Regions from separate parts of the Levilactobacillus zymae genome, predicted to be linked through region 2. Evidence: predicted binding sites of a transcription regulator. Region 2 holds the regulator's gene; the other holds the start of a gene.
The links. Region 2 encodes LexA, which represses DNA repair genes until DNA is damaged. Its sites were predicted from a motif close to CNAACANNTGTTNG; they were not measured.
Positions count from the first base shown of each region.

Region 1 (8,525 bases), 990 kb from region 2:
AAGTTCAGTTCCATCTTGCGTCTGATACTTAACCGTCACAGGTTGTGCTAAATCACCCAGCTGATATCGCTGAACAATTGAAAAAACGGCCGTTCCGTTAGCATCCACCGCTGAACCGGTTAAATAAAACATTTCCGGTAATTGGTCAACCTGAACCCACTCCTGGCCTGGAAAGTAATCAATCCCCGGGGTTATCTGATTACGAATGTTCGTATATAGCAAACCGCCTTGACCATCCGCTGTCACATTATTTGCATCCGAAGCCGAATAGTACAGCCTGTACGTTAACGGCGACGCTTTCACCGGATAACCAACTCCCTGAGCTGGGATTAACGTCGCTTTCGAGCCGTCCGGAAGGTAAAACTCCGGCGTAAAGTGATAAGTACGGGCGTTTTGATCAATCTTTACAATATCATCAAGCATAATAAATTGATTGTTATATTGAAAATCACCGTAATGATTTCCCTTCAGACTAGAAAAATCCGAAATACTGTTAAATTGGAGTTGTAATAAATCTAGATTATTGAGGCCAGCAATGGGGGTAACGTCTTGGATGCGATTACTAAATAGGCTTAATTTCTTTAACTTAGTTAATTTCTTCAAGGGAGAAATATCAGTAATATTGCCATAATAGGCCGTATCTAGATTAGAAACTAAATATAAGCTCGTTAAGTTGGTTGCATATTGGAGACCCTCCAACGAATATTGAGAACCATCTTCATTGTACGTATTACTATCAGATAGTGATGTTAAAAATAACATATCATTTTGAGTAATATCTGAGGGACTCGCCCATGTCTTACCGTCCGGTTTTAACCGGTTTAATTGTGCGAAAACTAGGTTTTGTAGCTTCTTATTGGGCATCCACTGATCAATTGTCTGGTCGGCATCGCTCAATGCCGTTGTTTCGGCGACCGGGGCCACCACATGGCGTAACTTAACGTTAGTCGTCATTGGTTGAACCTCGGCCAGCTTCTTAGTCGAACGCAGGGCCGGGGTGACACCTTCCGGCTGGGCATCCACCTTAGCCGCGGCCTGCTTAACCGTTGGCTTGGCCGTCGTTGCCGCCTGAGGCGTTGAGGTCTTAGATGCCGGGGCCTGCGCCCCCGCTGATTCGGTGGCTGGAGTGGTCGGCTCAGACGTCGAGGCCGATTGTGTCTTGGCTGGATCCGTGGTCGTAGTATCCGTCGTTGCCGGATCAGTTTCCGGTAAAGCGGTCTCATTCTTGGTCGTTTCAGTGGAACTCGTGGCGGTCTGCGCCGGGTCCGTTTCTTGAGCGTCGTTTTCCGCTGTCGACGCCGTTGCTGCCGAGGTGGTCTTCGTCGAAGTCAAGGCGACCTCTTTAGGCTGCTGGGCCGCGGCCCCCGTGGTTTCGGTTTCCGCAGTTGCCTTGGCTGGGGTGGCGTCCGCATGGGCCACTTGCCCGCCTAAAGTCATCATCGCCAGCGTCATTGCCGCTGCGCTAGTTAACACCCAACGATTTTGTCGGGTTTTTCCGGTCAACAATTTTTTCGTATTCAAAACAGTCTCCCCCTTAAGTTTTGCAGCATATGGGCTTGAAATTATCCATTTTAATCCGAATATAAATGCTGTAATCGTTTCATTGAGGCCAGTATAACATCATTTGTGGGGATTAACTACAGTCTGAAACTTTTGAGGGCGTTTTTATTTTATTTAATTTAATCAAAATCGTTTGAAAGCATTGATATCACTGGATTAGCGTAAAAGTTATTCACTAACGACGTTCTTTTAAATCCGTTGCCACACATTCAACTATTTGTGATATTATTTAACACCGATAATCATCTCTGCCGACTCATAATGTCCCTTCAGAATCATCATAAATCCAAACCATCGCTCATGGTTCATGGTATTCATGGTTAACCATCGACGAGCCGGTAACTCCTGCAATCTACGACAGTCACGACCTAGGGCCCCACCGGGACATCTCTAGCCGCAATATTTCCCGGGACATTTTTCTCCCCCTTGCGGTCGGTAAACTGCGCGTGGTCGTTTGATTTGTTCCCGTGAACCTAAAAAATGGTCACCCAGCGCGACTGGGTGACCATTCGATTAAGCGGTATGCCGTTGTCGTTTCAGGACTAAGGCGTGGCGATGTTGACGGAATAACAGCCAACCGATCAGTACGACAATCACCAAGACCAGCCCCAACGCCAAGACCATAATGTTGTGCATCCCCTGATACAGGATGGTGCGCATGGCCGGTAATAGTTTGGCTGGGAGCCCACTGGCCGTTTGCGAATTGGTCAATTTATTGAGCATCCCCATGGTGATCCGCCCGTGATTAGCTTGCACACCCGCGGCCAAGGCCTTACTCAAGACAACCCCGTAAATCGAGGACATGAAGGTCTGACTGAGAATCCGGACCAGGTAGGCAAACGACGTGGCAATTGGTACATCGTTTACGGCCACATCACTTTGGACGGCAACCTGCAGAGTCGTGAAGCAGACCCCGATACCGAAGCCGTTGAAGGCTCCCATCACCAACAAGAAGGTGTAGCTGGCCGTCTGCGCCACCCAGCTCATGCCCACGAAGGTCACCAGAAACGTGAGGGTCCCCATCGCGAGGACCCCGTACCGGCCAATTCTGGGTTGAACGGCCGGCGCCAGTTCGGAACCAATGAAGTTAGCGATGGATCCGGGAATCTGCGTCATACCCCCGATTAATGCGCTAAGGCCCATAATTCCCTGCGCCCACATCGGCACGTAGATGTTAAAGGCTACAAATGCGCCCCAGAGAACGGCGAAGATAATTAAATCGATGACTAGCTTAGAATTGCGAAACAACCGGTTGGGGACGATGGGGTCCGTGACCTGGTTCTCTACCCGGTGCATCCAGCCCAGGAGTCCTAGACCCACGATGACCAGACCAATGGTCCAGCCCAACGGTTGAGTGCCCAGTAACTGAATCCCCGTCAGGATGGCGACTAAGCCTAAGACCATTAGGACCGATCCCTGATAGTCTACCGGCTGTTGGTTCCGTTCACGTGTCGATTTGAAGAAGACCGCCACGATCCCCACGGACACTAACGCCAATGGTAGGTTGACGTAAAAGACCCAGTGCCAGCTGAAGGTGTCGACGATCCAACCCCCGAAGAGCGGACCGATGATCGACGCAGTACTGAAACTGGCCGAGGTGATCCCAATCACCTGGGCCCGCCGTTTCAAGTTTTCGAACAATTGGGCGTAGATGATGAAGGGAATGGTACTCATTCCCCCAGCGCCTAACCCCATTATTCCCCGGGCAATAATGAACCAGGTAATATTCCCGGCTAGTCCTTGAAACAACGCCCCCACGGCAAATACCGTGGTCGCCGTGATGTACGCACATTTATTGCCCTTCCGCTCACCGAACTTACTCCATAGCGGTGTGGCCACGGCCATCCCTAACAGGAAAATGGCCACGATCCACCCCATGTACTGAATCCCGTGTAGGTCACTGACGATGGCCGGCAGGGCCGTGTTGATGATGGTGCCGTCTAGCCCCGCCATGGCGTTCGATAGCAGTAAGGCAAACGTGATAATAATTTTCCGATTTCGACTCACTAATCTTCTTCCCCTCAATGAACTAATTTAAGAATAAGTGCAAAAGAATACAACACTTAAAATGTTAGGCCGGCAAGCAATTGCTTGTCAATAACTTCTCCTGAGCGTAAGGGGTTTCATTGGTAAATAAACTTATTCCGGGACAGTTTCCCCGTAAATTCGGCACTTAAAAACCCACTTGCGTTCAAGTGGGCCTCAGTGATTATTTTTCAACAACTGAATTGCCTGGAGATTCTCCACCAAGATCACCTGGCCGTCTAACAGCGTTAACCGCGTCTCGTCGGCCGCCCTGAGTCGTACCTGAATCGTCTGACATTCCCCGGTCTCCGGTTCAAAATAGGTTAATTCGACCCGGGGCTTGGTGGCGATGACCTGCCGGACAGCTTGTAGATTTCGCCGACACTTCGCCATCGCCTCGAACGGTAAATCCGAGCGCTGGCGCAAAGCCTGGGCGCTGTCGGCTAGTAAGTCGTCATACCCCGTGAGCGCCGCGAACGGGGCAAACTGGGCCGCTCGGTCGCCTCGCGGCATGGCCGGGTGACGGGACGACACGTGGTGCGGTAAATCCATGATGTCGGCGTAGGCGCTGGTGTCGTTAAAGAGTTGTTCGGCAATCCGCCGTTTAAGTTCCCGACTCATGCACGGTGGCCCCCAATCTCGTGATTGCATTTCTTAAACGTGGCGCCGTCCAGCAGGTCGGTCGCGCGCATGATGGCGTCCCGGCCGAAGCGATCCTGCACCTGCAAGATCGATTCCTGCACCTTACGTTCGTTGCGTCGCGCCCGCCGTTCCTGGGGCGTGGGGCCCGTGACCTGACCGAACAGATCCAACTGCTGGCTGTACTCGGTGGCCTGCGCCTGCTTCTCGGCAATCACGTGGTTGACGCTGACCGTGACCTTACGGATCAGGTAGTGCGGGTTAACCTTACGCCGATAGATGGCCGACACCGCGCGTTTTAAATCCGTGGTTAGCGACGTGGGTACTTGGAAGTCGTAGCTGCCGTGGGCCGGCTTGGGCGTTGGCCGCCCGTAGTAATCGTGGGTGGTCGATGCGGTCGGTTGCCCGGACAAGCTCTTCCTATCGTAAGCAATGTGCAACACCACCTGATCACACACTAATCGTTGGCGAACCAGGTCCAGGGCCAACCCGTCAATCATTTCGCGGGCAACCAACTCGCCGTGCGCAAAGTCGTAGGGCGAGGGTAGGACCTGGCCCGACCCGAGACTATGTGCGGCCGGACGGTAGCTTTTAATGTAGCGCAGGGTCGCGGATTCGTAACCCCAGGCATGGTCGATGATCAGCTCGGCCACCACCCCAAATTCGCGGTACAACGTTTCTTCATTACGAAAATCCGTGGGCTGCCCCAGCGAACAGCGGGCGATATCACCCATGGTGTGTAACCCTAGCTTCTCCAGCCGCTTGGCGTACCCCCGCCCGATACGCCAAAAATCGGTCAAGGGTTGATGGGCCCAGAGATACTTGCGGTAACTATGTTCGTTTAGTTTGGCGATGCGCACCCCGTCTTGGTCGGCGGGAATCTTCTTGGCCACGATGTCCATGGCCACCTTGGCCAGATATAAATTGGTGCCGATGCCCGCCGTGGCGGTGATTCCGGTCTGGCGCTGAACGTCTTGGATGATTTGCTTAGCCAACCCGTGCGCCGAGATCTGGTACAGCTTCAGGTAGTCGGTCACGTCCATCAAGACCTCGTCGATCGAATAGACGTGAATCTGCTCGGCCGCCACGTACTTTAAGTAGATCTGATAGATTTGGTTGCTGACCTGCAGGTAGTACGCCATCCGCGGCTGGGCCACCCGGTAGGTCAGCTTCAACCTGGGGTTGCGTAACAGGTCATCCTTGTGATCCGACTGACCGTGCAGCCGCTGATGGACGGCTAAATAGCGCTCGCGATTCAGGTCGGCCACCCGCTGCTCCACCTCAAATAACCGGGGCCGCCCGGATACCCCAAAACTCTTGAGGGCCGGCGACACCGCGAGACAAATGGTCTTGTTGGTTCGGCTGGGGTCCGCGACCACCAGGTTCACGTTCAACGGATCCCAACCGCGCGCCGCACATTCCGCCGACGCGTAAAACGATTTCAAATCAATGGCTAGATACACCCGCTTTTGCGCCACGAAATCCCCCTCCTTCACTCATTCGTGACCTTATTATACCGAGTTTTGATTAGGGGAACAAGTGTTCAATCGCAAAATTAAAGTGATGCAACTTTTACGGGACTGTTGAGTCGTCCGCACGGGCCTGAACCGTTGTGTGTGGTAAGTTTAAGACAACTAGGTTTACGTGAGGAGGACTTTTCATGACTAAAGTTTTAATCGTTTTAACCAATACCACCCGCTACCACGGGACCACCGACGCAACGGGGCTGTGGCTGGGCGAAGCCACCGAATTTGCCGAAGAAATGCACCAAGCCGATATTGCCGTCGACTACATGAGTCCCCTGGGCGGATTCGTACCGCTTGATCCGCGCGGCATGAAGTACGCCGACGAAGCCATCCTGTCCTGGTACGAGACCGAGGACTTCCAGAAACGCGCGCTGTGTAACTCCTTAACGCCCAGCGCCATTCATCCGCAAGACTACGCCGCCATCTACTTTGCCGGCGGCCACGGCGTGATGTGGGATTTCCCCGAAAATGCCGATCTGCAGAAGATTACCTTAGCCATCGCCGAAAACGGCGGTTGGTTAACGTCCGTGTGTCACGGCATTGCCGGCCTGCTCAACGTCAAAGACGCCGCCGGTCACTACCTGGTTGCCGGTAAGAAGATCACCGGTTTCACCACCGCCGAAGAGGTCCTGGCCGGTAAGAAGAAGGTCGTCCCGTTTCTAAACGAGACCCTGGCCCGCCAACACGGGGCCGATTTCCAGAAGAAACACGCCTACAGTGAATTTGCCGTGGAGGATGGCCACCTGATTACGGGTCAAAACCCCTTCTCCGCACGGGCCGTGGCCAAGAAGCTAATCAACGAACTGATCTAAACTTACTAATTGGTGCCTATCCCACTTGAAAGTGCCGACTAGCTTTTGCGCCCGTTTCCGGGTAAGCTAGACCCATCAATTACTTATGGGAGGGATTCACCAATGGATTTACATTTAACGGCAAAAACCGCACTGATTACGGGCTCAACTAAGGGCATTGGCAAGGCCATCGCCACCGAACTGGCTCGCGAAGGCGTCAACGTCATCGTCAACGGTCGTCAACAGACCAGCGTCGATCAGGTCGTCGCCGAACTCGCGACCGCCTTTCCGGCCACCCAGCCCCAAGGCGTCGTGGCCGACATCGCCCAGCCCGCCGAACAACAAAAGCTGTTCGCACAGGTGCCGACGGTGGACATCCTGGTCAACAACATGGGGATCTTCAAACCTATGGATTACTGGGATATCGACGACGCTACCTGGAAAAAATTCTTCGACGTCAACGTGCTGGCCGGTAACGCCCTGGCAAAATTCTACCTCCCACACATGCTTGAACAGGACTTTGGCCGCGTCATCTTCATCGCCAGCGAAGAAGCCGTGATGCCGTCCGGTGAAATGCCACAATACAGCATGACCAAGACCATGAACCTGTCGTTAGCCAAGAGTCTCTCGAAGCTCACGGTGGCCACCCACGTGACGGTTAACACCATCATGCCGGGCTCCACGCTAACCGAAGGCGTCCAACAGATGCTCACCGACATGTACGCCGACAGTGGCTTACCACAAGACCAATGGGAAGCCGACTTCATGAAGCATCACCGTTCCCGTTCTCAGATTCAACGGCTGATTCGGCCGGAAGAAATCGGGCGTTTCACCGCCTTCGTGGCCAGCCCCGACGCCTCGTCATTCTCCGGCGAAGCCTTACGCTTAGACGGTGGCTTGGTCCCAACAATTATGTAAACGACTTAAAAAATTGAGCACCGCCACCATGGCGATGCTCAATTTTCATTGGTCACTTGGTTATCAGCCTTCCGGCGTTGATCACGGCGAATGACTTCATATAGTCCAATCATTAACAGGGTCAGGCCAATCGCCACCACGGCGGTCTTGGTATTCCCGAAGAGTAAGGCGTTGCCACCAAAGGCGTAGAGGTACGAAACCGGCAACGACCCGATGAAGATGCATAACGCCTTATTGGCCAACGAAAAGTTCAATTCCAAGGCGGCGTAATTAACCAACAACGTCGGTAACATTGGCACCGCGTACCCGATGCTCAGCCCCAGACGCGGATGGCGCATGGCGTTTAAGCGGTTGGTGATGAACCGAAACCGACTGGGCCGGACCCGGTGGGGAAACTTCCCCAGAATGTAGATGGCCAACAAATTGCCCAGTATGATGCCCACCACGTTGATGCCAAACCCCAGCCACTGACCGAAGCAGACGCCCACTAGCACCGCGACGGCGGCAATCGGCATCCCCGGAATCGCTGAGCCAATCGCAATCACGGCCATGAATAACGGCACGTTATGTTTCCCCTGGTGGCGCAACAAATCAATCAATCGTTGGCGGTCGAAGGCTTGCACGATAAACGTTTCAATCACGTGGCGATAGTTGAGCCATAGAAGGGCCAGCAGCCCCACTAGGCCCACCATCCCCAGCGTGATCAAGAGAAATTTTAACCACGATTTCACCGGCGACACCGTCCCTTCTACGTTACTAAGCTCAACTTACCACAGTTGGGACAGAAAGTAATCCGTTAACCCTTCGGCTCGGCCGGGGAACTTTAGGTTGACTTCCCGGAGTCACCGTGCGATACTAGCTCCTGGTGCCAAACCACGGTGAGGGTACGCGATCGGCGCGCAAGCGTTCCGAAGGTCGCCGCACCTCACCACTGAGTCCTCCGTTTACGCGGAGGACTTTTTAGTTCCCTTGGTGGGGGCTCAAATGGCCGGTTGCGGTCACCGATTGGCTATGATAACGTTTAAATTAAAAGAGCTCCGAAAAATCATAGCGATTTTTCGGAGCT
Region 1 is NZ_JAVLAS010000001.1:427,936-436,460, reverse strand. It holds gene RI501_RS01940 (MucBP domain-containing protein) at 1-1,521, opposite strand, end outside; gene RI501_RS01935 (MFS transporter) at 2,074-3,567, opposite strand; gene RI501_RS01930 (hypothetical protein) at 3,763-4,206, opposite strand; gene RI501_RS01925 (Y-family DNA polymerase) at 4,203-5,702, opposite strand; gene RI501_RS01920 (type 1 glutamine amidotransferase domain-containing protein) at 5,885-6,562, shown strand; gene RI501_RS01915 (SDR family NAD(P)-dependent oxidoreductase) at 6,665-7,459, shown strand; gene RI501_RS01910 (TVP38/TMEM64 family protein) at 7,498-8,190, opposite strand.
Region 1: RI501_RS01925 (Y-family DNA polymerase) is a predicted target of LexA. The motif match lies at 5,757-5,770, and genes of this name have one in related genera.

Region 2 (8,525 bases):
TGAGACTCCTCTTCATCGACATAGGTACAAGTTAAGTATAGCAACTCACCTAACAGAACGCTAAGGTTTTGGCGGCCAAAATCCTGACGTAAGACGTTTTACGAAGACAAAATAACCGCTTTAGGGGGTAAACATGTTATGGTAAACCTAAAGCTAGGAGATGAGCGTATGGACTTAACACCATATCGGTATGACGGTAAACAAAGTATGGATCTCACGCAGTGGCCGACGCAGGAAATCGCGGCGAATGCAGACCAGATTCGTGAAAGCGATCTGATCATGCTACAAAAGCTGCAGCGACGATTATTTGCGCAAAAGGAAAACGGGGTGGTGGTCATCTTACAGGGAATGGACACCGCCGGTAAAGACGGCCTCATTCGGCACGTTTTCAGTGGCTTAAATCCGTCGGGGACGCGCGTGGAAAGTTTTAAACGACCCACGTCGGTAGATTTGCAACACGACTTTTTGTGGCGCATCAACCAGGCGTTACCGGCTCGCGGGGAGATCGCCATCTTTAACCGCTCCCAGTACGAAGACGTTCTGATTAGCCGGGTTCACCCGGAGATCCTAGTGGGGCAACATTTACCCGACGTTCACGCGACCACCGATGTGACCGACAAATTCTTTAAGCGGCGGTACCACGACCTGCGCCACTACGAACAATACTTACGGCATCAGGGAATTGTCACCTACAAGTTCTTTTTACACCTGTCTTACGATGAACAAACGACGCGACTGGCCAAACGGTTGGCGTTACCCGAAAAGAACTGGAAGTTCGATCCTAGTGATCTTAAGGAACGACGCTATTGGGATGCTTATCAGGCAGCCTATACCCAGATGCTGACCCATACGGCCACTGAGAAGAATCCTTGGTACATGATTCCAGCCGACAATAAGCCCACGGCACGGTTACTGGTTGCGACGATTTTAGCGAATAATCTCGCCGAACTGGATCCACGGTACCCTGAGGTCACACCTGCGCAACACCAGAAACTTCAAGAAGTCTTGAAGAAACTGGAAGCGGGAAAACTCTAGAGAAATTGTAGCTTACAAAAAGCGTTTTGACTGGGAAATCACGAATTGATTAACCCGTAGATTGTTGGTGATAATAACGGGAAAGCTTGCCGAGAATCCCCGAAAAATGGTAAGGTTAATGCCAGTAATTTATGGCTTTCAAGGAGGATAAGCAACATGACCGTAACGGTGGGAATTGATCGAATGGGGTTCTACACTCCCAAATTGTATTTAGACATGACGGCGTTGGCCCTGGCACGGGGAGTAGATCCTGCTAAGTACCACGTTGGTATCGGTCAGGATAAACAGGCGGTGATTCCACCGACTCAAGATGTGGTGACGATGGCGGCTAACGCAGCGACACAGATTTTAACGCCGGCGGACTTAAGCGACATCAACATGGTCTTGTTCGGAACCGAGTCGGGCATCGATAATTCTAAGGCTACGGCGGTCTATTTGGCTCATTTGCTGGGGTTGTCAGCTGACACCCGAGCCGTTGAGATTAAGCAGGCCTGTTACGGCGCCACGGCCGGTCTACAGTTGGCGGCCGACTACGTGCGCGTGCGGCCGACGGCGAAGGTTTTGGTGATTGGAGCTGACGTGGCGCGTTACGGTCTCCGAACGGCCGGCGAGGTGACCCAGGGTGGCGGGGCCGTCGCGATGTTGGTAACGGCGAATCCACAGATTTTAGCACTCGATCCCATTAGCACTTACCACACGGCCGACGTGATGGATTTTTGGCGACCGTTGGACCGGACTGAAGCCTTAGTGGACGGGAAATATTCGACCAACGTGTACTTGGACTTTTTCAAGGAGACTTGGGCGGCTTATCAGCAACAAACGGGACGGACCATTGCCGACTTTGCGGCAATGGTGTTCCACTTGCCATTTACCAAGATGGGCCGTAAGGGTCTGCGGCAGGTCTTGCCGGAAGCGACTCCCGCGCATCAGCAGGAACTCACGGCGGCCTTTGAGGCTAGTCAGCTGGATAACCGTAACGTGGGGAACCTGTATACCGGGTCACTATATCTTAGTTTACTATCACTGTTACGACACGGTGCGTTGCAATCCGGTGAGCGGATTGGTTGTTTTAGTTACGGTTCGGGAGCCGAAGGTGAATTCTACAGCGGCACGCTTCAGCCACACTATCAAGTGGGCTTTGATGATGACGCACTGACCTCGTTACTCGCCGATCGGCAAGCCGTCAGCGTAGCGGAGTACGAAGCTATTTTTCAACAACAGCTACCTAATAACGGACGGGATGTGCAATTACCCGTGGGGGCAGATACCGCGACCTTTTATTTGGCAGGACGGCAGCATCAGCAGCGCCAGTATCGCCGACGGTCGTGAGATTGTTACGAATTTAAAGGATAACCGCCATCTGGAGGCCTCTTTATAATATACTTAATATTAAATTACGGACAATTAAGAAAAATATATCGCTAAAAGTTAACTTTTTCGCTATAATGGACCTACCAAAGAGAAAACGAGGAGATTAACGTGACGAATATCTATTTAGCAGGACCTTTTTTTGATGACGAGCAATTAGAACGAATCGGTCGGGCCGAAAAGGCGTTGGCCGCCAACCCACAGGTCAACCGGGTCTTCAGTCCCCGACTAAACGAGGTGCGAGACTTTGAGATGGGGACGCCGACGTGGTGTGCTAAGACGTTTAAGATGGACACTGATCAGATCGATGCCGCTGACGTTGTCGTGGCCCTAGCGGATTATGTGGATGATCAGGTCGATTCGGGGGCTGCCTTTGAGATTGGGTATGCTTATCATAGTCATACCCCGGTGGTTTTGGTGCACGAGAAGGATAACATCGTTAACCTGATGTTGGCCGAAAGCTTACAAGCCTACTTGACCCAAGCAGACGCGTTAGCGACCTACGACTTTGCCACGTTACCGGCGAACCGGTACGAAGGCGAAGTCATCTAACGACCAAGCAAAAAGCGTTTCTCACCAATTTGGCGAGAAACGCTTTTTTTAGAAAGTAATTTAATGGACGTCGTCACGGAAGAGGCCCACAACTTTACCTAAAATGGCGACTTGATTGAGAATAATCGGTGCCATGGTGTCATTTTCCGGTTGAAGTCGGTAATGATCGGCTTCCTTAAAGAATCGCTTGCACGTGGCTTCGTTGTCCTCGGTCATGGCAATCACAATGTCTCCGTTGTCGGCAGTTTGCTGGCGCCGCACGATGACCTGGTCACCGTTTAAAATCCCGATGTTGATCATACTTTCACCCCGAATGGTCAGCATGAAAAGCTGATCTTCACTGCTCTCAAATTCTGGGGGCACCGGGAAGTAATCGGTCGCCTCTTGGACGGCTAAAATGGGTTCGCCGGCCGTGACGGTTCCCAAGACGGGAATCTGGGTCTGCTGTTCGTGAACACCTAGTTCTTCTAAACCAGCTGCCGTGACCTCCAGAGCCCGGGGCTTAGTGGGGTCCTTAGTCAGGAGCCCCTTCTTTTCCAGACGGGCGATGTGGCCGTGAACCGTCGATGTTGACGACAGTGAAACGGCTTCGCCAATTTCTCGAACAGTTGGCGGGTAGCCTTTCTCATTAACTCGTTCCCAGATGAACCGGAGAACGGCAAGTTGTTTACTCTCAGATGCTTTTGTCATAGTGTTGCCACCTCGTTCGTCATTCGTAGTATAGTTTAACCCAATTCTAGCATAGGTAGCGAACGTTTTCAAACAGATGTTCGGGTTAATCGGTTGAATTCTGAAATTAACCCTGATATGATAGGGTGTGTTTTGAATCAACTCAATCACTAATTATCAAAATTACCGAAGGAGTGTGGGGCGCTAATGGCAGAAACCACGATGGATACATTACTCGTGCGCATTAATGAACTGGCGCATAAGGCCAAGAAAACGGAATTAACGGCTGCCGAAAAAGCCGAACGGGCTGATTTACGGCAGCAATACCTGAAGCTTTTTCGCGAAAGCTTCAAAAGCCAGGTCGAAATGATGCAGGTTTACGATAAAAATGGTAAAGAGGTCACGCCCGAAAAGGTTCGCCAGGTCCAACGGGACAAAGGATTACGTGACGATTAGGGTAGTGGGGTGAGTCTTTTTGGAGATTCACTCTTTTATTTTGGGTTAAGTTTGTGTAAAATTGTCTAATGAATGCTTTTGTAAGGGAGGGAAACGTCTTGTCAACTGGAATTTGGATCCTTATCGTGATCGTCGTCGGAATTGCCTGTGCCGTCGGGGGCTTTTTCGGTGCTCGCAAATACATGGAAAACTACCTGAGAGACAATCCGCCTATTAATGAAGATCAATTACGAGCCATGATGTTACAGATGGGGCAAAAGCCATCGCAACGAAAGCTTCATCAAATGATGAATGCCATGCAACAACAATCCCGTAATACTAAGAAATAGCTTCGTTAATGGAAGACTCGTCGCCAGCGGTTGGTGACGAGTTTTTTTGATTGCTTTTTTAGCGGAGTTCGCTAGAATAGTTAAGTCTGCTATAATTAGTTTCTAATCGTATTTTAATTTAAGGAGGGATGCTGGGTGAGTATCTTTAAAAAATTAGCGTGGTACTTTCGCCTTGAGTGGCGACGTTACTTGGTCGGAGTCATCGGGCTATTATTAACGGCCATCATTGCTATCGTACCGCCCCGAATTATCGGGAATATGGTCGACAGTATCCACGGACGGACGATGACCGGGTCACTATTAGCGTTTGATCTAGCGTTGGTGACCGGCGCGGCGGTGGCCCAGTATGTGACGCGCTACATGTGGCGTAATGCCATCTGGGGTGGTGCGGCACGGTTGGAACAGCTTTTAAGGGATCGATTGTTCCAACACTTTATGCGTATGGACCGCACCTTCTATCAGCGTTACCGAACGGGAGACTTGATGGCTCACGCCACTAACGACCTGGAAGCCGTGCAACGGGTGGCTGGCGGGGGAATCCTCCAATTTGCCGACGCCATCATTACTGGGGGAACCACGTTGATTGCCATGATGGCCTTGATTAACTGGCGGTTGACGTTACTAGCAATCATTCCGTTTCCGTTTTTGGCGGGAGTGTCTTGGTTTTTGGGGCAAAAAATTCACCGGGCGTTTGGTAAGTCCCAGGCAGCCTTTTCGCGATTGAACAACAAGGCTCAGGAAAGCATTAGTGGTATCAAGGTGATTAAGGCGTTAGGCCAGGACCAAGAAGACATTGCCGACTACAATCGACAGATTGCGCAAACCATTCAGATCAACCGGCACGTCAACCACTTAGATTCGTTGTTCGATCCGGGGATTACCCTGATTATTTCCATCTCGTACGTGGCCACCATCGTGCTCGGGGGAACCTTTGTCATGCAAGGGACCATCACCATCGGTAATCTGGTCTCCTTTATCAGTTATCTGGCCATGATGGTCTGGCCGATGTTTGCCGTGGGGATGTTATTTAATACCATGGAACGGGGCAACGCCAGCTATGACCGGGTCATGGAACTATTGAACCAGCAAAGTAAGGTCATTGACAAAACGGATGGGTTAACGACGCGGCCGCAGGGGGCCCTGAACTACCACGTGACGCAGTTCAACTATCCCGACGACGAACAGACCAGTCTACACGATATCAACTTTGACCTCGCAGCCGGCCACACCCTGGGTATCGTGGGCCGGGTAGGTGCTGGTAAGTCGTCCATCATGAAATTAATTTTGCGCGAATTTGACGATTATCAAGGTGAAATTAGGTTTGGGGGGCACCCCATCAAGGATTATGCGCTAGACAGTTATCTGCCGGCTATCGGCTACGTGCCGCAGGAAAGCTTCCTATTCTCGGATAGCATTCTGGAAAACATTCGGTTTGCCCGGCCCCAGGCAACGGAAGCCCAAGTGGTCGCTGCGGCGAAAAAGAGTGATCTGGCCCACCAAATCGCCCAACTGCCGGCCGGTTATGCCACCCAGGTTGGTGAAGACGGCATCTCGCTGTCCGGGGGCCAACGTCAGCGGTTAGCGATTGCCCGGGCGTTATTGATCAATCCGGAACTCCTGATCTTAGACGATGCGTTGTCCGCGGTCGACGCGGAGACCGAAACCGAAATTCTCACGAACCTGCGCCAAGAACGGGCCAACAAGACCACAATCATCGCGGCGCATCGGTTAAGTTCGGTGATGAACGCCGACGAAATTATCGTGATGGATCACGGTCAGATCATCGAACGGGGGGGGGGACCATGCCAGCTTAATGGCCACCCACGGTTGGTATTACCAGATGTTTACGCAACAACAATTAGAAACCCGCGTCAAGGGAGGCGAGACGAATGGCCACGAATAAAACGACGGAATCGGTGTGGGCGCACAGCATGTCCACCAAGGAACAGCTGACGGTGATTAAACGGTTGATCAAGTTCGCTGCGCCTTACAAATGGTTCTTTATCGGGTCGATTCTCTTTTCGGCGCTGATCAGCGGAATTAACGTGTTCTTGCCGTGGCTGCTCCAATTGTATATGGATCATTACCTGCGCCGCGGTTCGGCCACGTTAGGTATCATGTGGCTGTTCGCTGGGCTTTACCTGTTCGGGATGGTGGTCAAGGCGTTGACCCAGTATTGGCAGAACTACACCAGTACCATGGGCGCCGAGTACATGCTAGAAGGTGTGCGGCGGCACCTGTTTGCCGATTTGCACGGTAAGGGGATGCGCTACTTTGACCAGACCCCCGGGGGCTCGATTCTGTCCCGGTTGATGAACGATACCATGACCTTCTCGAACTTTTGGGCGCTATTTAACACGCTGATTTTTGCCGTGTTTGCGGTGATTACTTCAGTCGTTGCCATGGCACTGACCGACTGGACGGTCGCGTTAGCCACATTGCTGCTGGTGCCATTCCTGCTCTTTGTAATTTGGTACTATCAGAAGTTTAGTTCGCGGGTCTACCGGCGGATGCGGGAACGCTTGAGTGAGCTCAACACGAAGCTTAGCGAAGCGATTACCGGCATCAGCGTAATTCAGGAATTTCGGCAAGAAAAGCGAATGGCAACGCGGTTTGAAAAGACCAATGAAGCGTACTACGGCACGCGGCGGGCCATGATTCGAACCAATTCGTTACTCCTCAGTCCCATGATTAACCTGCTCTACGCGTTAGGGACGGTGATTGTGCTGGGACTATTCGGCTTACGCGGTATGCACGAGGTTGTGGCGGCCGGGGTCGTGTACGCCTTTATCACCTACCTGAATAACTTTTATAGCCCGATGAGTCAGATGATGGATAGTCTGAGCGACTTTCAAAACGGGATGGTCGCCGGTTCGCGGGTCTTGAAGATTCTTGACGACCGAACCTTGGCGCCGCAACAACACCCCGTGGCTGGGGCTCAGATTACTCAGGGAAAGGTCGAATTTCGGCACGTGACGTTTGGTTACGACCCTAAGCACCCGGTCTTAAAGGACGTGTCCTTCGTGGCCGAACCCGGGCAAACCGTGGCGTTGGTCGGGGAAACCGGGTCGGGAAAAACCTCGACGATTAACGTTTTAATGCGCTTCTACGAATTCCAGAGTGGTCAAGTTCTGATTGATGGGCGTGACATTCGGGAGTATCCGGCCGCAGAATTACGGGCTAAACTGGGACTGGTCCTTCAGGAACCGCAACTCTTCTACGGGGACATTCAGAGTAACATCCGGATGTTTAATCCCGCGATTACCGACCAGCAGGTTCACCGGGCGGCCCAGTTCGTGCAGGCCGATGAGTTTATCGATCGGTTACCTCAGGGCTACGCGACACCCGTCTTGGAACGCGGGACCGAATATTCGGCCGGTCAGCGCCAATTGATCACCTTCGCGCGGACCGTGGTGACCGATCCCAAGATTTTGATCTTAGACGAAGCGACGGCCAACGTCGACACCCAAACGGAAACCATGATCCAGACTGGGTTGTCCCGCTTACGGGCCAATCGCACCACGGTAGCCATCGCGCACCGATTGTCCACGATTCAAAACGCCGACTTGATCCTGGTCTTGCATCAAGGCCACATTGTCGAACGCGGAACCAATGATGAACTGATGCGTCAACGGGGTTATTACTACGAGATGATCCAACTGCAAAATGCAGCGCACGCTTAACCTCTGAATTGCACCGAGTGAACTGTCGAGGTGCGGTTTAACGGTGCTGATCAGAACGTAAAAAAACGCGTCTGGGAGTTTTCCCAGGCGCGTTTCGGGTTTCACTACTTTTTTTCCAGTTTCTTTTCAGCCTTTTCCTCAGTTTGTTCAAGTTTTTGGGCTTTAGCGGCTTGTTTTTCGCCCGTGACGTCCACGTAATGGAAAGTTGGGTCAATTTCGCGGTCCAATTGGTCGAAGGCCCGTTGCATTTGTTGCTCAACTTGGGCCAAGCCCGCTTCGTCGAGTTTGAGCTTGCGATCAACGGTGATGGGCTGCCCGTAAGCTACGGTGACTGGTTTACGGGTGAGTAACTGTTTAAAGGTCAACGGCCCTTGGTAGACCGTAGGGATCAAGGGAACCTTGGCCATCTTGGCAATCACGGCCGCACCGCCCT
Region 2 is NZ_JAVLAS010000001.1:1,413,656-1,422,180, forward strand. It holds gene RI501_RS06470 (PPK2 family polyphosphate kinase) at 169-1,035, shown strand; gene RI501_RS06475 (hydroxymethylglutaryl-CoA synthase) at 1,192-2,364, shown strand; gene RI501_RS06480 (nucleoside 2-deoxyribosyltransferase) at 2,515-2,955, shown strand; gene lexA (transcriptional repressor LexA) at 3,016-3,645, opposite strand; gene RI501_RS06490 (DUF896 domain-containing protein) at 3,832-4,080, shown strand; gene RI501_RS06495 (YneF family protein) at 4,179-4,409, shown strand; partial or broken gene RI501_RS06500 (ABC transporter ATP-binding protein) at 4,545-6,312, shown strand; gene RI501_RS06505 (ABC transporter ATP-binding protein) at 6,299-8,092, shown strand; gene RI501_RS06510 (lysophospholipid acyltransferase family protein) at 8,197-8,525, opposite strand, start outside.